Regions from separate parts of the Vibrio sp. 1078-1 genome, predicted to be linked through region 2. Evidence: riboswitches for the same ligand, from Rfam matches in the RefSeq annotation. Region 2 holds a riboswitch; the other holds the start of a gene.

Region 1 (8,919 bases), on a different contig from region 2:
GTACAATGCGAGATCAAGCGAATGAATGACCAATTTGTCTACATAGAAGTATTTTTGTAACTTACTCAATGGTATTGCCATGTGTCACCTCCCTGAAAGTTACCTCTACGTTTTGTAGAATAAAACCGATCATTGGATGAGATTTCTTCGGTTTACTTGCGTACAACATCGGAAACAAAGAGGATTCCGATGCAAACAATCAATGTCGTGTGGTTAAAGCGAGATTTAAGGCTGACTGACCATCAACCACTAACTCAAGCATTATCAACAAAGCACCCAACTGTGCTTTTGTATATTGTTGAACCATTGCTATTGAACAACCCACACTATTCTGAGCGCCACTGGCGATTTGTTTGGCAATCACTGCAAGACATGGATGAAACGCTCAAAGCGTATGGGCATCGAATCACGGTGCTGTTTGACGATGCCTTAGCATGTTTCCAATCAATTCAAGCGCAATATCAAATCAACGCTGTTTTTTCTCACCAAGAAATAGGACTCAACTGCACCTTTGAACGAGACCGACAAGTTGCCGCTTGGCTGTATGAGCAGAACATCGACTGGTTTGAATTCGAACACGGTGCTGTAATCAGAGGTGCAATAAACCGGCAAGGTTGGGACAAACATTGGGACTCTGTCATGAGAGCCTCAATAAGCCCTATTGAGCTCCAAACCGACTTATTGCATTCATTGGATGCAGAAGCTCTCGGCTGTTCGTTTTCGCCACCATCATCCTGGCTATCAAAATGCAAAGGAATGCAAACGGGAGGAAGCCGGCTCGCTTGGAAAACACTAGAGGACTTTTTCCATCGTCGAGGTCGTGATTACTATCGAAGCATTTCTAGTCCCACAGCCTCACGCACAGCCTGTACTCGACTTTCTCCATATCTCGCTTGGGGTAACATATCCTTGCGTGAAGTTTATCAATACCTTTTGAAACACTGGCAAGTCGCTGGGTTTCGTCGCAGCTTAATTGCATTGTCTTCACGGCTTCATTGGCACTGTCACTTCATCCAAAAATTCGAATCGGAATACGACATGGAGTTTTACTGCGTTAATCGGGCTTACGAACCATTGATTAAACAAAGTAGTACTTTCGATGAAGAAAAGTTAGCAGCATGGAAATCCGGGCATACTGGCGTACCTTTGATTGATGCCTGCATGCGCTGTTTGCACCACACTGGTTACATTAACTTTCGCATGCGTGCCATGCTGGTTAGCTTTCTTACTCACCACATGAACATGAATTGGCGAGTAGGTGTAACGCATTTAGCGCAACTGTTTCTCGACTTTGAGCCCGGAATTCATTACCCACAATTCCAAATGCAAGCAGGAGTAACCGGGACTAACACAATCCGTATTTATAATCCGATCAAGCAAGCCCAAGAACATGATCCTGACGGCACGTTCATCTACAAGTGGGTACCTGAATTGCAAATGGTTCCTCCCCCTCTTTTATTCGAGCCTTGGACAATGACCCAGATGGAAGCTGTCATGTATCAGTTGCAGCCAGATAGCCGTTACCTTGCACCTATTATCACACCAGACAACGCAGCTAAGGCAGCAAGAGAGCGCTTATGGACGTGGCGGAAACGAGCCGATGTGAAACAAGAAGGCAGACGAATTCTTGCGCGACATGTTAGACCCTCAAAAGAAAGTAGGACGCGATGATCATCTCTCAATCACAATGCGTACAAATGCAAACACACTCCAGGGAACCAGTTGTACCCTCAACTAGTAAGGAACACATTATGTTCAAACGTATCTTAGTTATCGCGGCGACACTGATGGTGACGTTATCTTTTATGCTTCCCGTCAAGGCTCATGAGCATGGCATGATGAAAGCCGATATTGTCGACGTTGCCGCTGAAAACGGCTCTTTCAATACGCTTGTTGCTGCGGTAAAAGCAGCGGGCTTGGTTGACACTCTCAAAGGGGAAGGCCCATTTACTGTTTTTGCACCAACGGATGACGCTTTTGCAAAACTGCCAGACGGCACAGTCGACATGCTCTTAATGCCGGAAAACAAAGACAAGTTAGTATCTGTTTTGACTTATCACGTCGTCCCAGGGAAAGTGATGGCTGCCGATGTTGTTAAGCTAGACAAAGCGACTACGGTTCAGGGGCAAGATGTGATGATTAAAACCATGGGCGATAAAGTCATGGTTAACGATGCAAATGTCATTGCAACCGATGTGAAAGCTAAAAACGGTGTCATTCACGTGATTGATACTGTCATCATGCCGAAATAACACCATTCAAAGGGCGGTACACTCCGCCCTTTAGACAGAACTTCTTCCACCCTTAGCACGATTCCTCTCCACTTATCCCCAACAAACCCCCACTCATTCACGATGACTATAAAAAAGATAAAAACAAAATTAAAATCAATACCTTGCAAGACAACACTGCACAATATTGACGAGGTTAAGATATCGTTATCTTTCAATTTGAGAACAGGATTCCATGTCAGTGACGTTTACTTTTCCACATGTAAATTCTTAAGCTAAATTTTGGCTGCTCAATCACATTTCGGCAAACCATTCGAAAGGGTGGGACGCAAAGCTTCCGGTCTGTCAGCATTTAAAAATCTAAAAGAATGCTCATGATAGCGGGGTTACCATGACGCAGTGTTACAGAAGTCCAATTTCTGTAGAGTTGCTTTATGCTCAGCATGCGCCGGAGTGTGACATTAGTTTGTCAGCCATAACAGAGGACATGTGATGAAATCATTTCCAACCAAATCCGTACTCGCGTTAGCACTTGCAAGCATTAGCTCAGGTGCTGCGGCTCACGGTTATGTATCAGAAACCAATGGTGGTGTCGCTGCAAGTCGCTCGGCACTATGTAAGTATCCAACGCCAGATACTAACGAAAAAAATAATAACTGCGGTGCGATTCAATATGAACCGCAAAGCGTTGAAGGCCCTGATGGCTTTCCCGAAACAGGGCCTCGCGATGGTAAAATAGCGAGTGCCGAAACCGCTTTAGCAGCTGCCCTTGATGAGCAAACTGCCGACCGCTGGGTAAAACGCCCTATTCAAGCAGGTACACAAACTTTTGAATGGACATTTACCGCTAACCACGTGACGCGCGACTGGAAATATTACATCACCAAGCCTGATTGGAACCCAAACGCTTCACTATCACGAGACTCTTTTGATCTAACTCCTTTCTGTGTCATCGACGGCAATATGGTTCAACCCCCGAAACAGGTAAGCCATCAATGTAATGTGCCTACTCGCGAGGGATACCATGTCATCCTGGCAGTATGGGATGTTGGCGACACTGCAGCCTCATTTTATAACGTGATCGATGTGAAATTTGATGGTGACAGTCCCGTTATTCCAGATTGGAAGCAAGGCGGTCAAATTATTCCTACAATGGATTTAAATATTGGGGATTCGGTTTATACACGCGTATTTGATCAAGCAGGTGAAAACGTGGCGTATAGAACTGAACTAGAAATTACCGATGCAGCAATGGGCCAAGCGAAAAACTGGTCTTACGCACTCGCGACTAAGCTAAACCAAAAACAAGCAAAACTGCAAGCCGGGCAGTATGCAGAGGATAAATTCACTCCTGTTTATGGTACTAATCCGGTGTATCTGCAAGCAAATAGCGGCCTTGAGCGAGTAGAGATCGGCTATAACATTGAAACTCCTGTCCCAGAATACTCACTCACAGTAGATGGCTTAGCAGACGAGTATATCATTGAGTCAACACCGACAACGTTGGATCTGACACTAACTGCTGAAGGCGATTTAAATGCAGAACTCACCGTTTACAATCACCATCGCGAACCACTTGCAAGTTGGGCAAACGAAATGAAAGACGGCTCGGTAGAGGCGATATCGCTCGCTTTAAGTAAATCGGAGCCGGGTCACCATATGCTCGTAACACGTATTAAGGATAAAGATGGCAACTTGGTGGATCAGCAAACACTCGACTTTCACTTAAAAGAAGAGTCAGTTACTCCACCACCATCTGGTGAGTACGATTTTGTCTTCCCTGAAGGACTATCTAGCTACACGGCGGGCACAAAAGTGCTTGCCAGCGACGGGGGCATTTATCAATGTAAACCTTTCCCATACTCTGGTTACTGTATGCAGTGGAAAGAAAGCGCAAACCATTACGAGCCTGGAATAGGTTCACACTGGGAGATGGCTTGGGATAAAGTCAACTAAATCACCCTTTGAACGTTAAGTAAAAAGAGCCTCACTATGAGGCTCTTTTATAATCAAACGCAAAAATGACAGCTTTCCCGGTCTAAACCATGAACACCAGATAAACTAGTGAGATGCGCTCGCCCCTCAATCAGCCCCATTTCATACCCTTCTAGTAAAACGGATTGTCGCATTGATAAGCGCTGAACATGAAAATTATCTGGTGGGGCAATCACCCTAACATGTGTTCCTGGTGGAGGGTTACGAATAAACTCTAATGATTGATTATAGTTATCTGCACGTCTTAACATCGCATCCGCCATTTTGGGGTGCTCCGCAAACAGTTTCTTCATCAGCCATGTGGTCTTAACTGGTTTTTTGGCATAATTCAGCGGGTGAGAGAGTACTACGGTTATGTCGCGAGCCCCTCGACGATAAGCCTCACGCACTGGGATAGAATCAGCGACCCCACCATCGGTATAACAACCACCAGAAAAACAAGGGGTATGCTTGTAGGCAATCGGTAACGCTGTTGTCGCTTCAATCGCATGGTGAAAATTATCACGTGTCACGCGATAGTAATCTGCTTGCCCTGTATCTACATTTGTTGTCGCTGCGAGAAAAGGAACGCCATTAAACAGTTTATTTTCATCGACGGGATACAAGCGATTAGATTCTTCAAACAACCACTTCACATCGATGAGGTCCCCACCTTTAACGAAGCGAGTCGGGTCAAAAAAGCGTTTGCTTGTGGCCAGCTTAGTAATGACGTTAATACTGCGATGTGGGTAGTCGGTCAAATACCCAATCAAATTTGATGCACCAGCAGATACACCGACTGCAAAATCAAACGGTTTATAACTCTGCTCTAAAAACGCATCTAACACTCCGCTTGCGAAGACGCCTCGCATCGCGCCACCTTCTACTACAATTGCTTTTGTTGCCATATTTCCCCCATTCTCCTTGCCAAAAGAGTAATGAAATTCGTGCAATCACAACAATTGAATATTCTTATTATTGAAATAGGTGAAGTCTATTTATTTCTCTCTTAGAAAATGAAAACTAAAGTTCAAAAAATCCGTACCCGTTAGAAATGTAATTGCGGGCTTAACCAAGGTGGCAAGGTCTAAGAGAAATCTAGGAGAAAACCGTTTTATAGGCTTCGCCCGCGCCATCAATGAACATTTGAGTACCAATAACCGCTAGAATTAAGCCCATCATTTTAGTCACAACATTTAGAGCACTTGGTCCAACCGCTTTGACCAATTTGTCTCCAAATAAAAACAGTACATAGGTGATCGCACAGAGGACAGCGAAAGAAACGATAGTAATAATGGTTTGATCGAAACCACCCGCTGTCGCAAAGTTCATCGCGGTAGCAATCGTTCCAGGCCCAGCTAATATTGGCATCGCCAGTGGAGACACTGCAATACTCAATGCCGCCCGTTGCTGAGCTGGTGAATACGCCTTCTCTTTGGTTTTCTGATGCGTCGAATCACCTTGAAGCATGTTAAAACCTATCAAAAACACCAAAATACCGCCTGTTATTCGCAATGCATAAAGCGTGATGCCAAACAAATCAAAAATTAACTTACCGGCAATAGAAAATATCGCGATGATAATAAATGCAATAAAAACCGAGCGGAGCGCAATGGAACGGATGGTTTCTTTATCTTCATCAGCAGTTAAACTCAAAAAGATGGGAATATTGGCGATAGGGTTCATGATGGCAAAGAAGCCCATAAACACCGTAACTGTATGAACAATGAGTTCTTTCATATTTTCCACTGCATTTAAATTATTGATTCTAAAAACAGTATATACGCTCTCAAACAGAACGAGTGGTGTATTCTCGATTCGTCTTCACACTTATGCACCAAGCATTGTTTTTCTTTTGAGATAGTTTACCGACTCATCAAATGTCGCTAAGGTGAGTCTTCAGCCTTTACACGTAACAGGGGATGTTAAGTCACCATGAACAGCACGATTCAAACAATTCTCAATCACCGCTCAATTCGAAAATTCACCTCACAACCGATTGAGAGCGAACAATTAGATGCCATTCTTCAAGCCGGTCTTGCGGCGTCCTCATCAAGCATGTTGCAAGTCGTTTGAATTATCCGCGTGACCGACAAAGAAAAACGTACGCTATTAGCTCAATATGCCGGAAATCAAGGGTACGTTGAAAGCGCGGCTGAGTTTTTGGTGTTTTGCATTGATTACCAACGCCACGCCAGTATCAACCCAGATGTTCAAGCTGACTTTACCGAGTTAACGCTAATAGGCGCTGTAGACTCGGGCATCATGGCACAAAATTGCTTGCTAGCGGCGGAGTCGATGGGACTAGGAGGTGTGTATATTGGTGGTTTACGAAACAATGCCCAAAAAGTAGACGAATTATTAGGTTTACCTAAAAATACCGCCATTTTGTTTGGTATGTGTCTTGGTCATCCAGATCAAGCCCCTGAAGTAAAACCTCGCCTACCTAAGCATGTCGTGGTGCATGAGAATCAGTATCAATATCTAAACTTGGATGATATTCAGACGTATGACCAAACTATGCGAAACTACTATGCAAACCGTTCGAGCAATCAAAAACAGAGTACTTGGTCACAAGAAGTCACCAGTAAACTGGCTGGCGAATCACGTCCGCACATCCTGCCTTACTTAAACAGAAAAGGGCTCACTAAAAGGTGATGACTACAATACGATAGGATCAAAAAAGGCCTCTGAAGAGGCCTTTAGAATTTATCAGCAAAAACTTGCTTAGTTACCGCCTGTCGCGCCAGTGCCTGGACCCGGTGGATCTTCAGGTTCAATTGGCTCACCGACTTCCGCATCTGGGATTTGTGGTACGTCAGGTTCGATATCTTCTAATGGAATGTCGTTATCGATAGCCTCTTGTACATCAGCAACAACTTTCTGAGTATCTTCAGCTGGAATCGTTACGTAGATAACATCTCCTGAATCATTCTCAGGATAATTTGGGTTCGCCGCGATTACATCTTCTGTGATTGCTTTTGCAGCAACAGCTACAGCTTCAGGCGAAGCTGTTGGGTTCGCTTTGATGATATCTGATACAACGTTTGCTGTTGCAACTAGCTGAGTAGCAAGTGCGCTGTTACCACCCTCACTGCCAAGTCCTGCTACTACAGATTCTGTATCACGAAGGATTTCGTCAACTGTTTTACCACTTGCATTGATATCGATACCCAAATTCTCGAATACTTTTTCAGCGATATCAGAAGAGTATACTTCACCATCTTTTAAAGAGTTAGCAACCAAAGTCGTAAATGGAGAGCCTGTTACCAATGAATCCGCCTGGGCTAGGCCTTGAGGGATTTTGTAGTCAGATGTAATAGGTTTGCCATTTGACGCGTCTTTACTATCTTCTGTGTGCGTTAATACGAAAGCACAATCACCTGGCGCATTTACAACGTTGATATTTTCAAAACGCGCTTTACCAACCATACCTTCATAGTTTGTTGTATTTTCAATCGCGTCGTATGTCTCACCACCACATACTGCTTGAACTTTCATGCCGATAACAGCTGGGTCATAAGCCTGAACTGAGTATCTTTTTACCTCAGGGTCGCTGTCACTACCACAACCTGCTAGTAGGACTGCTGCCACACTTGCCGTTAAAAGTTTGATTTTCAAAATTAGCTCCAATATTTGTTGTTATATCCGACCGCAACAGGAAGCATAACGGCAGTTGCATATAGTGTAAATAGGATGCATACAACTTTGGCATGAGTTTTTTCACATTCTTGCCTGTTTGCTTGTGCAAAATCATGCATTCATCTCAATAACGTTAAATAGACACAATTTTGTCATGTATTCGTCAGTATTTTTTCAAGTAACTTGTTGCCTTTATTGCAACCAGATGGATAATAGTTGACTATTTTTTGTGGGTCGGATTTTCACACCTTCATTAATGAAACTAAGAGCTCTAAGTCGCTAGCAGCCATTTGGAGTGTTTATTACACAAATAATTCTGAATGGACTCGCTTTCTAAAGGCTTAAAACTGCAGTAAATCATCAATATTGATGAAATGCAGCTCAATTAGAATGAATCAATTTCAGTCGGCAAACTTTCTTTCGGTAGTTATAAACCAATGAACACATTTAATAAATTTTTGGGGATATCAGTACTTCCTATCCTTCTTACAGGGTGTACTTTGCCTGGTAGCCACCTTTCGGTCAGTGACAAAACAGTCATGAGCACTGAATCGAGTGATATAGAGTCTCAGGTTACCGTTTATCCCTTAACTTTGGAGCGCGTAACGTCTTTAAATTCAGTGGACCCTTTTTCAAAACCAAACCCAGAGTTAGATATTGAAATCGCAAAATATGAATACGAAGTAGGACCTGGCGATATCCTAAATATCACTATTTGGGATCACCCAGAGCTAACGATCCCAGCGGGCTCATACCGAAGCTCAGCCGAAGCGGGTAACTGGGTGCATTCGGATGGCACGATCTTCTACCCTTACATAGGTGTCGTACATGTTGAAGGCAAAAACGTACGTCAGATTCGTGCAGACATTGCAAGCCGCCTTGCAAAATACATTGAGAGCCCACAGGTCGATGTAAGCGTTGCGGCATTTCGCTCTAAAAAGACTTATGTAACTGGCGAAGTTAACAAGCCAGGACAACAACCAATTACAAACATCCCCCTTACACTTCTAGATGCTGTGAATAGAGCTGGCGGACTGGCTGCCGAGGCTGATTGGCGTAATGCGACACTGAC
Region 2 (8,919 bases):
CTGGCGCTTTCACCAATTCGGTGTTGTAGCGTTGGTAGAAAGAAGAAAGCTCAAGTTCGAAATCCGACAACAACGCGTGATTGTCTAGATCTTCACTTGAGATATGACGCCCTGCTCGAAGCATGCTGTCTAGCGCTGGGAACAGAGGGTTAGAAATTGCTTTTGCCAGATTCTCTGACATGTATTCATTAGTATCGGTCGATGACATTCGCTTGTACCTTTGCCCCAAATTCGTTGATTGCTTTCCAGTCTGGTTGAATCGCTTGGTAATCCGATTCTGAATACCCTAGACGTACAGCTTGATCGACGATAATGCGAGCTAAATCAAAATGATGAGTGTAAGGGTGCTGTGCAAGGTAATCTCGCAGTACCACACTCAAGTCGATTGGTGTGCCTTGATCTTTATGCGCTTTTAGCATGTCACCAATTCGTTCAGACAGCTCATCATTGACTTGTTGAAACTCTTCGTATTCTACTTCCATCGGAACTTGACCCGTTACCTCGTCATCACGCAGTACTAGGGCCTCATCACGAAGGTCAGAAAGCCTCTCCGCATCTGCATAAGTCAGATACCAAGGCGCATCGAAGTAATCTTTGACGGATTGACGCAGACGCGAGCTAAACGCACGGTTCTTATCCATATCGATTGCAGTACGAATAAACTTATGCACGTGTCGGTCATAACCAATCCAAAGGTCGATCGCTTGCTGGCCCCAGCTTGTGATTCGGTCTAGTTTCATTTGCAGACCAAACAAGGCTTCTTCGATAAACTCCAGCTCAGGGTCACCGTAAACAATTTCTTGAATATCGAGGATCTGAGTTTGCAGTTCATCACTGGCGGCTTGCAGCGTATCTTGAAGTTCACGCAACGTGCTTGATGTTTCTGACAGAAGTGCTTCACAGTTGTTGATCGCTTCACGCCAGTCTTTGTTAAGCAGGTCAGCAATCTGTTGTTTCACTGACTGTTGCTGCTCATCCATAACACGTTGGTTGAGATCAATTTGATCGAAGATTTCGCCTACAGAATATTTTAAAACACCGTATACGTTTTTCTTCCAGTGACCCGGTGTGCCACCTTTTTGTGCTGCCTCAATTGCTTTCGCCATTTCATCCGCTACCATGGATAGCTGGATAGATAGACGCAGTTTTGAGAACTCACGGTGACGCACGTAGTAGTCGGTTATTCCTATCGCTAATGGCGACAAGCGGTAAATGCTCGCTCCGTCAGTAATCTCACTGACAAAACGGCTCATAAGACGCTGCTTAACCATCTCGTTGATCGCATTGTTCGCACGAAAAGCGGAGGCTTCGCCGGTCTCATCAAATAGTCGAGTGACGATGGCAAATGCATCATGCAGTTCACCTTCACCCAGTTCTTCATCGAACCTTTCATTACTCAGTACGGCAATGGCTATCAAAAATGCCAATCGCTCTGTGGTCAGGTTCAACGAGAAATCGTGCTGCTTAACCCAGCCAACCAGCTCATCGATTGGTTGCTCTGCAGCATTGAGAGTCATCTCACTCATTGTTATTCCTGTTTATCGTTCTTTTTAGCCCACACATGAATGTAGCGGCCTAATGAGAGGTATGGCTCTTGTCGACAAAGTTGTTTTTCTAGCGCCAACACATCTTCAAACTCGTAATCACCCATGTATTCCATATTGCCTATGTAATCACTAAATGAGCGAATACCAGATTTGCCACAAATATTAAAACCTGAATTTTCTATCCACTGGTAGACTTCTTCAGGTTTTAAGCCTTTTTGCGGCTGTAGTTTAAATCTTTTTCGGTGAGGCATGCCGTCTAATATATGAGGAATGTTGCCACAAACCACGTTTTTATAGACTAAACCGTGGTGGTTGTAGAACATGACTGATGCGATACCTCCCGGTTTTACTTGTTCTAGAACTGTTTCAAGTGCGGCCTTAGGATCAACCAGCCACTCCATCACAGCGTGGAACATAACCAGATCGACCCGTCCATCCATATGTTCACCGATGGATTGGACAGGCGAATGAATCAGGCGATACTGCTCAAGCAAACCGTTTTTTTCAATATCCTGCTTAGCCAACTGCAGCATTTCCGAAGATAGATCACATAAAGCGATTCGATGTCCGAGCTTAGCAAGCTTTTGCGACATTTGTGCCAAACCACCACCAGCGTCCAACACTTCTAGGGGTTGCTGGTCAGCATCTAATTCACTTAGAATCTGTAGAAAATCTTCCCACACAATGATTTGGCGGATCTCCCCTTTATCGGAGCCGTAAATATTTTTTGCAAATTTGTGGGCGATATCGTCGAAATTGCGGTCTTCTGTCACTTCTGCTGAGTTATCATAACGGATTGTGCCGCTATTCTGGCACAAGGAAAGCAGGAATAAAGAGGGATACCCTCATTTTTATTATCAATTGATGTTTTTTCGGACTATTTATGTATGTTTGAGCTGAAAAAAGTAGTGTCAGCCATGCTTATGCCCCTTCCGGCATTGCTGCTGATAGGCTTGTTGGGTCTTGCTCTCATTAGTTTTACTACAAAACGTAAAACTGGCTGCTTCGTTGTTCTATTCTCTTTTGTTGGCATTTTTCTTGTTGCCTTCCAACCTGTTTCAACCAAGCTTCTTATGCCGTTAGAACGAGAGCATAAAGCCTTTTTGCCAGTTTCTGGCACCATCGACTACGTGATGGTTTTAGGGAATGGTCATGTTATCGATGACGAAATTCCACCCACCTCGCAGTTAAGCCGTGCAGCATTAATGCGCTTAACTGAGGGCATTCGTATTTTAAGAATGTATCCAGGCGCGAAATTAATCTTATCCGGCTATGCTGGCGGATCTGAAATTAGCCACGCGCGAATGATGGCGAACGTTGCCCTTGCGTTGGGAGTCGCGAAATCCGATATCATTTTATTAGAAGATGCGAAAGATACGTGGGAAGAGGCGCGTCAAGCGGCTGCATTCGTCCAACAAAAGGAGATTGTGTTAGTCACTTCTGCGAGTCACATGAGCCGTGCATTGTATGAGTTCAACGCAGCAGGCATTAAACCAATCCCAGCCCCGACCAACTTCTTAGCTATTAGCGAGATAAGTCAACCTTGGGATAAATACTCACCTAAAGCGCGTTACTTAGAACAAACAGAGCTTTATTGGCATGAGTACTTGGGCAGTATTTGGCAAAGGTTGCGTGATACTGTCGGCCAAACACCAATGGTTGAAGCAAACTAGTATTATCTTGAAGCCACAAAAAAGGAGAGCCGAAGCTCTCCTTTTCTTTTTACGATTGAGTTATGTTCAAACTAGTCACCAGCAAACATATAGCCTTCGCCGTGCACCGTTACAAAAATCTGTGGGTTCTTAGGATCGAACTCCATTTTTGCGCGCATACGTCGAATAAGAACATCAATGGTGCGGTCATTCGGCGCATCCACTCGATGGCTGATCATGTTCAAAATACGCTCACGACTTAACACCTGGTTAGGGTAAGACGATAATGCCACCAAAAGTTCATACTCTGCTTTAGTTAGTTTTACTGGCTCACCGTTGCGGCTAAGTGCGCGACGTTGAATGTCGAATGTCCACTCCCCAAAGCGCACAATGTGCTCTTCACTGGTTTCATTCGCTTTCGAGCTGCCACTACGCGCTGCTGAAATACGCCACAGCAAGTTTTTAACGCGAACTAACAGCTCTCTCAGTTCAAAAGGTTTTGTCACATAATCGTCAGCACCCATTTCTAGGCCTACGATTTTATCAATGCTATCCGTGCGTCCTGTTACTAATATGATACCAATATCCGATTGGCTACGTAACTCACGAGTAAGCATCAGGCCGTCTTCACCAGGCAAGTTAATATCCAGCATGATCAGGTCTACATCGCCCGCTTGCAAAACTTCACGCATTTCCGCGCCACTCTCTGCTTCGCTGACTTGGTAGCCCTCATTTTGGAAATATCCCGCAAGCTTACTACGAGTTACAACATCATCTTCTACGACTAATACGTGATAGCTCATTTACACCACTTTTCTGTCTTCTTATTATCCAAGACGTATTCTATTCATAACTAGTAACATTTCTAGTCATAGATACATTAAAACGCAAGATTTAGCGTTTTTATTGATTCAAAACAAGCTTGCCCATTGCTATTAATAAACGGTCATTTTTGACCATAAAACATAACAATTATAGTTACTGCTATTCATTTTAATTGATTACACTTAGGGGATATCCCTAATTGACTTTGTGATGCATGACTTGAAGCATCATTCAGGAGCCCAAAATGCAAGAAGTGAAAGCTTTTAATGAAAAACGCGCTGAAATTTACTGGTGGTTTTCGAGCTTGTTCGCAAAAGAACTAACAGAGAAAGAATTGGAAGCCTATCACAGTGTTGAAATTCGCAGTTTTCTCGCAGGTTTAGGTGAAAATGAGTCGCTGAAACCAGCTGTTGATAGCCTAGTTGATGCATTGAATCGGTTACAAGATCGTGAAGATGCACAACTAGAGCTTGCAGCTGACTTTTGTGAACTGTTTTTGAAGACAGAAAAATACGGCGCTCTTCCTTACGCATCCATGTACATTGGTGAATCAGGTTTACTGAATGACAAGCCAGCTGAGGAAATGGAAAAGTTGATGGCTGAATTTGGCGTTCAAGTAGACGAAAACCTAAAGGAACCTGCGGATCACTTAGCCGTTGAGCTCGACTTTCTCGGGAACATGATTATCCGCTCAAACGAGCTTGAACAAGAAAAACACATGGAAGAAGCCTTCGTTAAACAAAACGACTTTATCCAGCAACAATTGATGTCTTGGTTACCTCAGTTTTCAGACAAATGTAAACAATTCGACGAATTTGGATTTTACTCGAGTGTCGCGAAACTATTAGTTGCATTTTGTAAACTAGACAGCGCCTACCTTCTTGGTGAATAATTGCCGCCTATTTTTAGGGAGCCTGCCTATCGGGCTTCCTGTATGCCGAAAGTGACCAATTGTAAGTAACTTGGGTATAATATTCGTTTGCCTTAACTTAGCGCAAAGACGCTTGGTTATTTAGCAGTCAAAATGTGACTTCAAATACACAAATCTCGTGCTGAAAACATTGCTAGTCAGTCCACATAGGGCTAAAATGTGAGCGCAAACGATTAAATATGATTTATATGTAAACCGCTGAAATATAGCGGTTTTTGTGTTTTCTTAACAGGTTGATGGCAATTTCTCATCAGATAGAAAAAAGATAAAATTCATCGACCGATGCTGCTACGCACCCTTTTGTCGCACTTGGATCAACCGCTGCCGAGACACTTAGCGCCAATTTTATATTGCTAGGTGTGAAACCATTAGAGCATCAGGTACATCCAATACGACATATTTCAGTAGCTCGATACAGGACACCATTTATGGCCACGATAAAAGACGTTGCTCGCTTAGCCGGCGTTTCCACTACGACAGTTTCGCACGTTATCAATAAAACGCGTTTCGTTGCAGAAGCAACGCAAGAAAAAGTAATGAAAGCCGTTGACGAGCTGAATTACGCGCCAAGTGCCGTTGCACGCAGCCTAAAATGCAACTCAACTCGTACGATTGGCATGTTAGTAACTCAATCAACTAACCTATTTTTCTCAGAAGTGATTGATGGCGTTGAGAGCTACTGTTACCGCCAAGGCTATACTCTGATTTTATGTAACACAGGCGGGATTTACGAAAAACAACGCGATTACATTCGTATGCTGGCTGAAAAGCGCGTTGATGGCATCCTAGTGATGTGTTCTGACTTAACCGAAGAACTAAAAGAGATGCTTGACCGTCATGCGGACATTCCTAAAGTGGTCATGGATTGGGGCCCAGAGAGCTCGCAAGCAGACAAAATCATGGATAACTCAGAAGAAGGTGGCTACATTGCGACCAAACATCTGATTGACAATGGTCATACGGATATCGCTTGTCTAAGCGGTCATTTTGAAAAGCTTGCTTGCCAAGAGCGCATTGCAGGTTTCCGTCGCGCAATGAGCGAAGCGAACCTAGCTGTAAATGAAGACTGGATCCTTGAAGGTAACTTTGAATGTGATACGGCCGTATTAGTTGCAGATAAAATTACCGCAATGGACAAGCGCCCGACGGCGGTATTCTGTTTTAACGACACAATGGCTCTAGGCCTAATGAGCCGCTTGCAACAAAACGGGATCAAAATTCCTGAAGATATTTCAGTGATCGGCTACGACAACATCGAGCTTGCAGAATACTTCTCTCCACCGCTAACGACTATCCACCAACCTAAACGTCGTGTTGGTAAAAATGCATTCGAAATTCTACTTGAGCGTATCAAAGATAAAGAACACGAAAAACGAATTTTCGAAATGCAACCTGAGCTTGTAATTCGAAATACTGTGAAAAAAATGAACTAAATTTTACTGTATTTAACCGTGTTAAATAAGCGCTCTACAGGGGCGCTTATTTTTTTGGAAAAATTAAGCATTCTCTAATACTTCACACCACTCTAATAACAATTGACTAACGTTAACTCCCTGTTTTATATAAATGTAATATATATTAAGAACTCCTTTTCAAAGGCCAATTTGCACCTTTCCATATGCAAAATAGAGCATTCAATCTATCATTTTTATTGAACCGATATCACACTTTTAACGCTAAACCGTGATGTTAATTCAATATAAGAAGTATGCTCATTGTGTCACGCACAGGGCAAACCATTCGAAAGAGTGGGACGCAAAGCCTCCGGCCTGAACCATATTACGATATGGAAGGTAGCGGGGTTACCGATGGCAAGTGTGTAAGCAATGACTTTACTCTGTAATGACATTGTTTTTACGCATGTTTGCTACTCTCTCGGACCTGACTTTTGGTGGCGTAATATTAATTACACCGAGATAACAAAACATGGATAAACCGATACTCAAAGACTCTATGAAGCTATTTGAGGCACTTGGTAATATCAAGTCGCGCTCAATGTTTGGTGGCTTCGGACTATTCGCTGATGAAACAATGTTTGCACTAGTGGTAAACAATCAGCTTCATATCAGAGCAGACCAAAAAACTTCATCTGACTTCGAGAAACAAGGGCTAAAGCCTTACGTTTATAAAAAACGTGGCTTTCCAGTCGTTACAAAGTACTACGCTATTTCCAGCGATTTATGGGAATCAAGCGAACGCTTAATCGAAGTAGCGAATCAATCATTGAAAAAGGCAAAGCTTGAGAAAGAACAGCAAGCAAGTACAAAACCTAACCGTTTGAAAGATTTGCCTAACTTACGACTGGCTACCGAGCGCATGCTAAAAAAAGCCGGCATCGAATCCGTAGAGAAGCTTGAAGAGGAAGGTGCGCTTAACGCCTATAAAGCGATAAGAGATACGCACTCTGCAACCGTCAACATTGAGTTGCTATGGGCACTAGAAGGTGCTATCAACGGCACTCATTGGAGTGTGGTACCTCAAGCTCGCCGAGATGAGTTGATGAACGGCCTCCAATAAAAGTCGGCCTAAAAACTATCTTGTAAAACCGCAGTCTAATCTGCGGTTTTTTTGTGAAATTTTTTCGGTTTTCCTACTGTCTTATTACATATATCCCAAATTGGAATCAAAATTATGAATAAGAAACTGATATTAGGTCTCATCCTACTAGCGGCTATCGTCTTTTTAGGTATTAACTTTGGCCAGTATTTAACCTTAGAGAATGCAAAAGCCCAACAAGAAGCACTAACTACATACATCGATCAGAATTTTGTATTCTCGGCTGCGATTTACTTTTTTACCTACATTGCAATTACCGCTTTTTCTATCCCAGGAGCGGCAGTAGTCACCTTACTTGGTGCAGCCTTATTTGGTTTTTGGACAAGCTTGCTACTGGTTTCTTTCGCTAGCACTATGGGGGCAACACTGGCCTTCTTGAGCAGCCGATACTTATTGCGTGACTGGGTACAAAACAAATTCGGAAATAAACTCAACGCAATTAATCAAGGTGTCGAAAAAGACGGAGCTTTTTATCTATTTTCCTTGCGTCTAATCCCTGTATTCCCTTTCTTTCTAATCAACTTACTGATGGGCTTAACACCGATGTCTGTAGGTCGATTTTATCTCACTAGCCAAATAGGTATGCTGCCAGGCACAGCCGTATATCTGAATGCAGGTACTCAATTAGCAACAATTGAAAGCCTATCGGGCATTGTTTCACCCGCAGTATTAGCGTCTTTTGCGCTATTGGGACTATTTCCAATCATCACTAAATGGGTTATGAATAAAGTAAGGCCGACACCAAGTCAGCAAAACTCGTAATTGGTGAAGTGGGTATTTTGATGAAAATATTTATCGCTAAAAACCCAGCAGAAGCACACATTGTATGTGAGCTGCTTAAAGTGGAACAAATTTACTGTGAAGTTCGCGGAGAAGGTATTTTCGGCCTAAAAGGAGAACTGCCGTTTGGTGATGATACCGATCCTTATGTGTGGCTTTTTGACACGGCACAAAAGATGAAAGCTGAAGAAATAGTAAAAGCATATCGAAAACAATCCGATAGGCATGAGTATCAAGATTGGCAATGCCCAAAATGTCATGAAATAAACGAAGGGCAATTTGGTGCATGTTGGCAATGTGGATATCAACTAGGAGAGCTATAGCGGCTCTCCTATTCAGTGGATGCACTCAGTTTTAAGCACATACAGCTTGCTGTTTAATAAACTCGATGGAGTGTTGATTGAAGTCTTCTGGACGCTCTACATTGCATACATGACCACAATTCGGGATTTCTCGTAGAATGCTGAGCTTATGTGCTGCAACCATTTCTTTGACAGGTTTAATAAACATGTAATCCCTGTCGCCCATTAAGTAAAGAGTCGGAATGGGTAACTCTCGATCTTTAAAATATTTCATTAACGGATTTACATCAGCGGCAAGAATAAACCAACGTTTAAATTCTTTTTGG

Evidence for each region. A riboswitch is a leader RNA that binds a small molecule or an ion and turns the genes downstream of it on or off. The one in region 2 is predicted to bind cyclic di-GMP.
Region 1: linked by a shared signal. The riboswitch ahead of gbpA (N-acetylglucosamine-binding protein GbpA) and the one ahead of R7190_RS04530 (TfoX/Sxy family DNA transformation protein) in region 2 are both predicted to bind cyclic di-GMP.

Annotation. Positions count from the first base shown of each region.
Region 1 is NZ_JAWOWM010000001.1:284,400-293,318, reverse strand. Features, by position in the region: gene R7190_RS01285 (DUF6482 family protein) at 1-81, opposite strand, end outside; gene R7190_RS01280 (cryptochrome/deoxyribodipyrimidine photo-lyase family protein) at 190-1,671, shown strand; gene R7190_RS01275 (fasciclin domain-containing protein) at 1,752-2,252, shown strand; cyclic di-GMP riboswitch class I at 2,525-2,625, shown strand; gene gbpA (N-acetylglucosamine-binding protein GbpA) at 2,724-4,187, shown strand; gene R7190_RS01265 (patatin family protein) at 4,241-5,113, opposite strand; gene R7190_RS01260 (MarC family protein) at 5,304-5,945, opposite strand; partial or broken gene nfsA (oxygen-insensitive NADPH nitroreductase) at 6,141-6,863, shown strand; gene R7190_RS01250 (hypothetical protein) at 6,933-7,826, opposite strand; gene R7190_RS01245 (polysaccharide export protein) at 8,285-8,919, shown strand, end outside.
Region 2 is NZ_JAWOWM010000002.1:131,189-140,107, reverse strand. Features, by position in the region: gene mukE (chromosome partition protein MukE) at 1-208, opposite strand, end outside; gene mukF (chromosome partition protein MukF) at 189-1,526, opposite strand; gene cmoM (tRNA uridine 5-oxyacetic acid(34) methyltransferase CmoM) at 1,529-2,320, opposite strand; gene elyC (envelope biogenesis factor ElyC) at 2,435-3,220, shown strand; gene torR (two-component system response regulator TorR) at 3,292-4,002, opposite strand; gene torD (molecular chaperone TorD) at 4,269-4,916, shown strand; gene purR (HTH-type transcriptional repressor PurR) at 5,384-6,388, shown strand; cyclic di-GMP riboswitch class I at 6,676-6,765, shown strand; gene R7190_RS04530 (TfoX/Sxy family DNA transformation protein) at 6,882-7,472, shown strand; gene R7190_RS04525 (TVP38/TMEM64 family protein) at 7,587-8,273, shown strand; gene R7190_RS04520 (DUF2007 domain-containing protein) at 8,294-8,614, shown strand; gene R7190_RS04515 (alpha/beta fold hydrolase) at 8,646-8,919, opposite strand, start outside.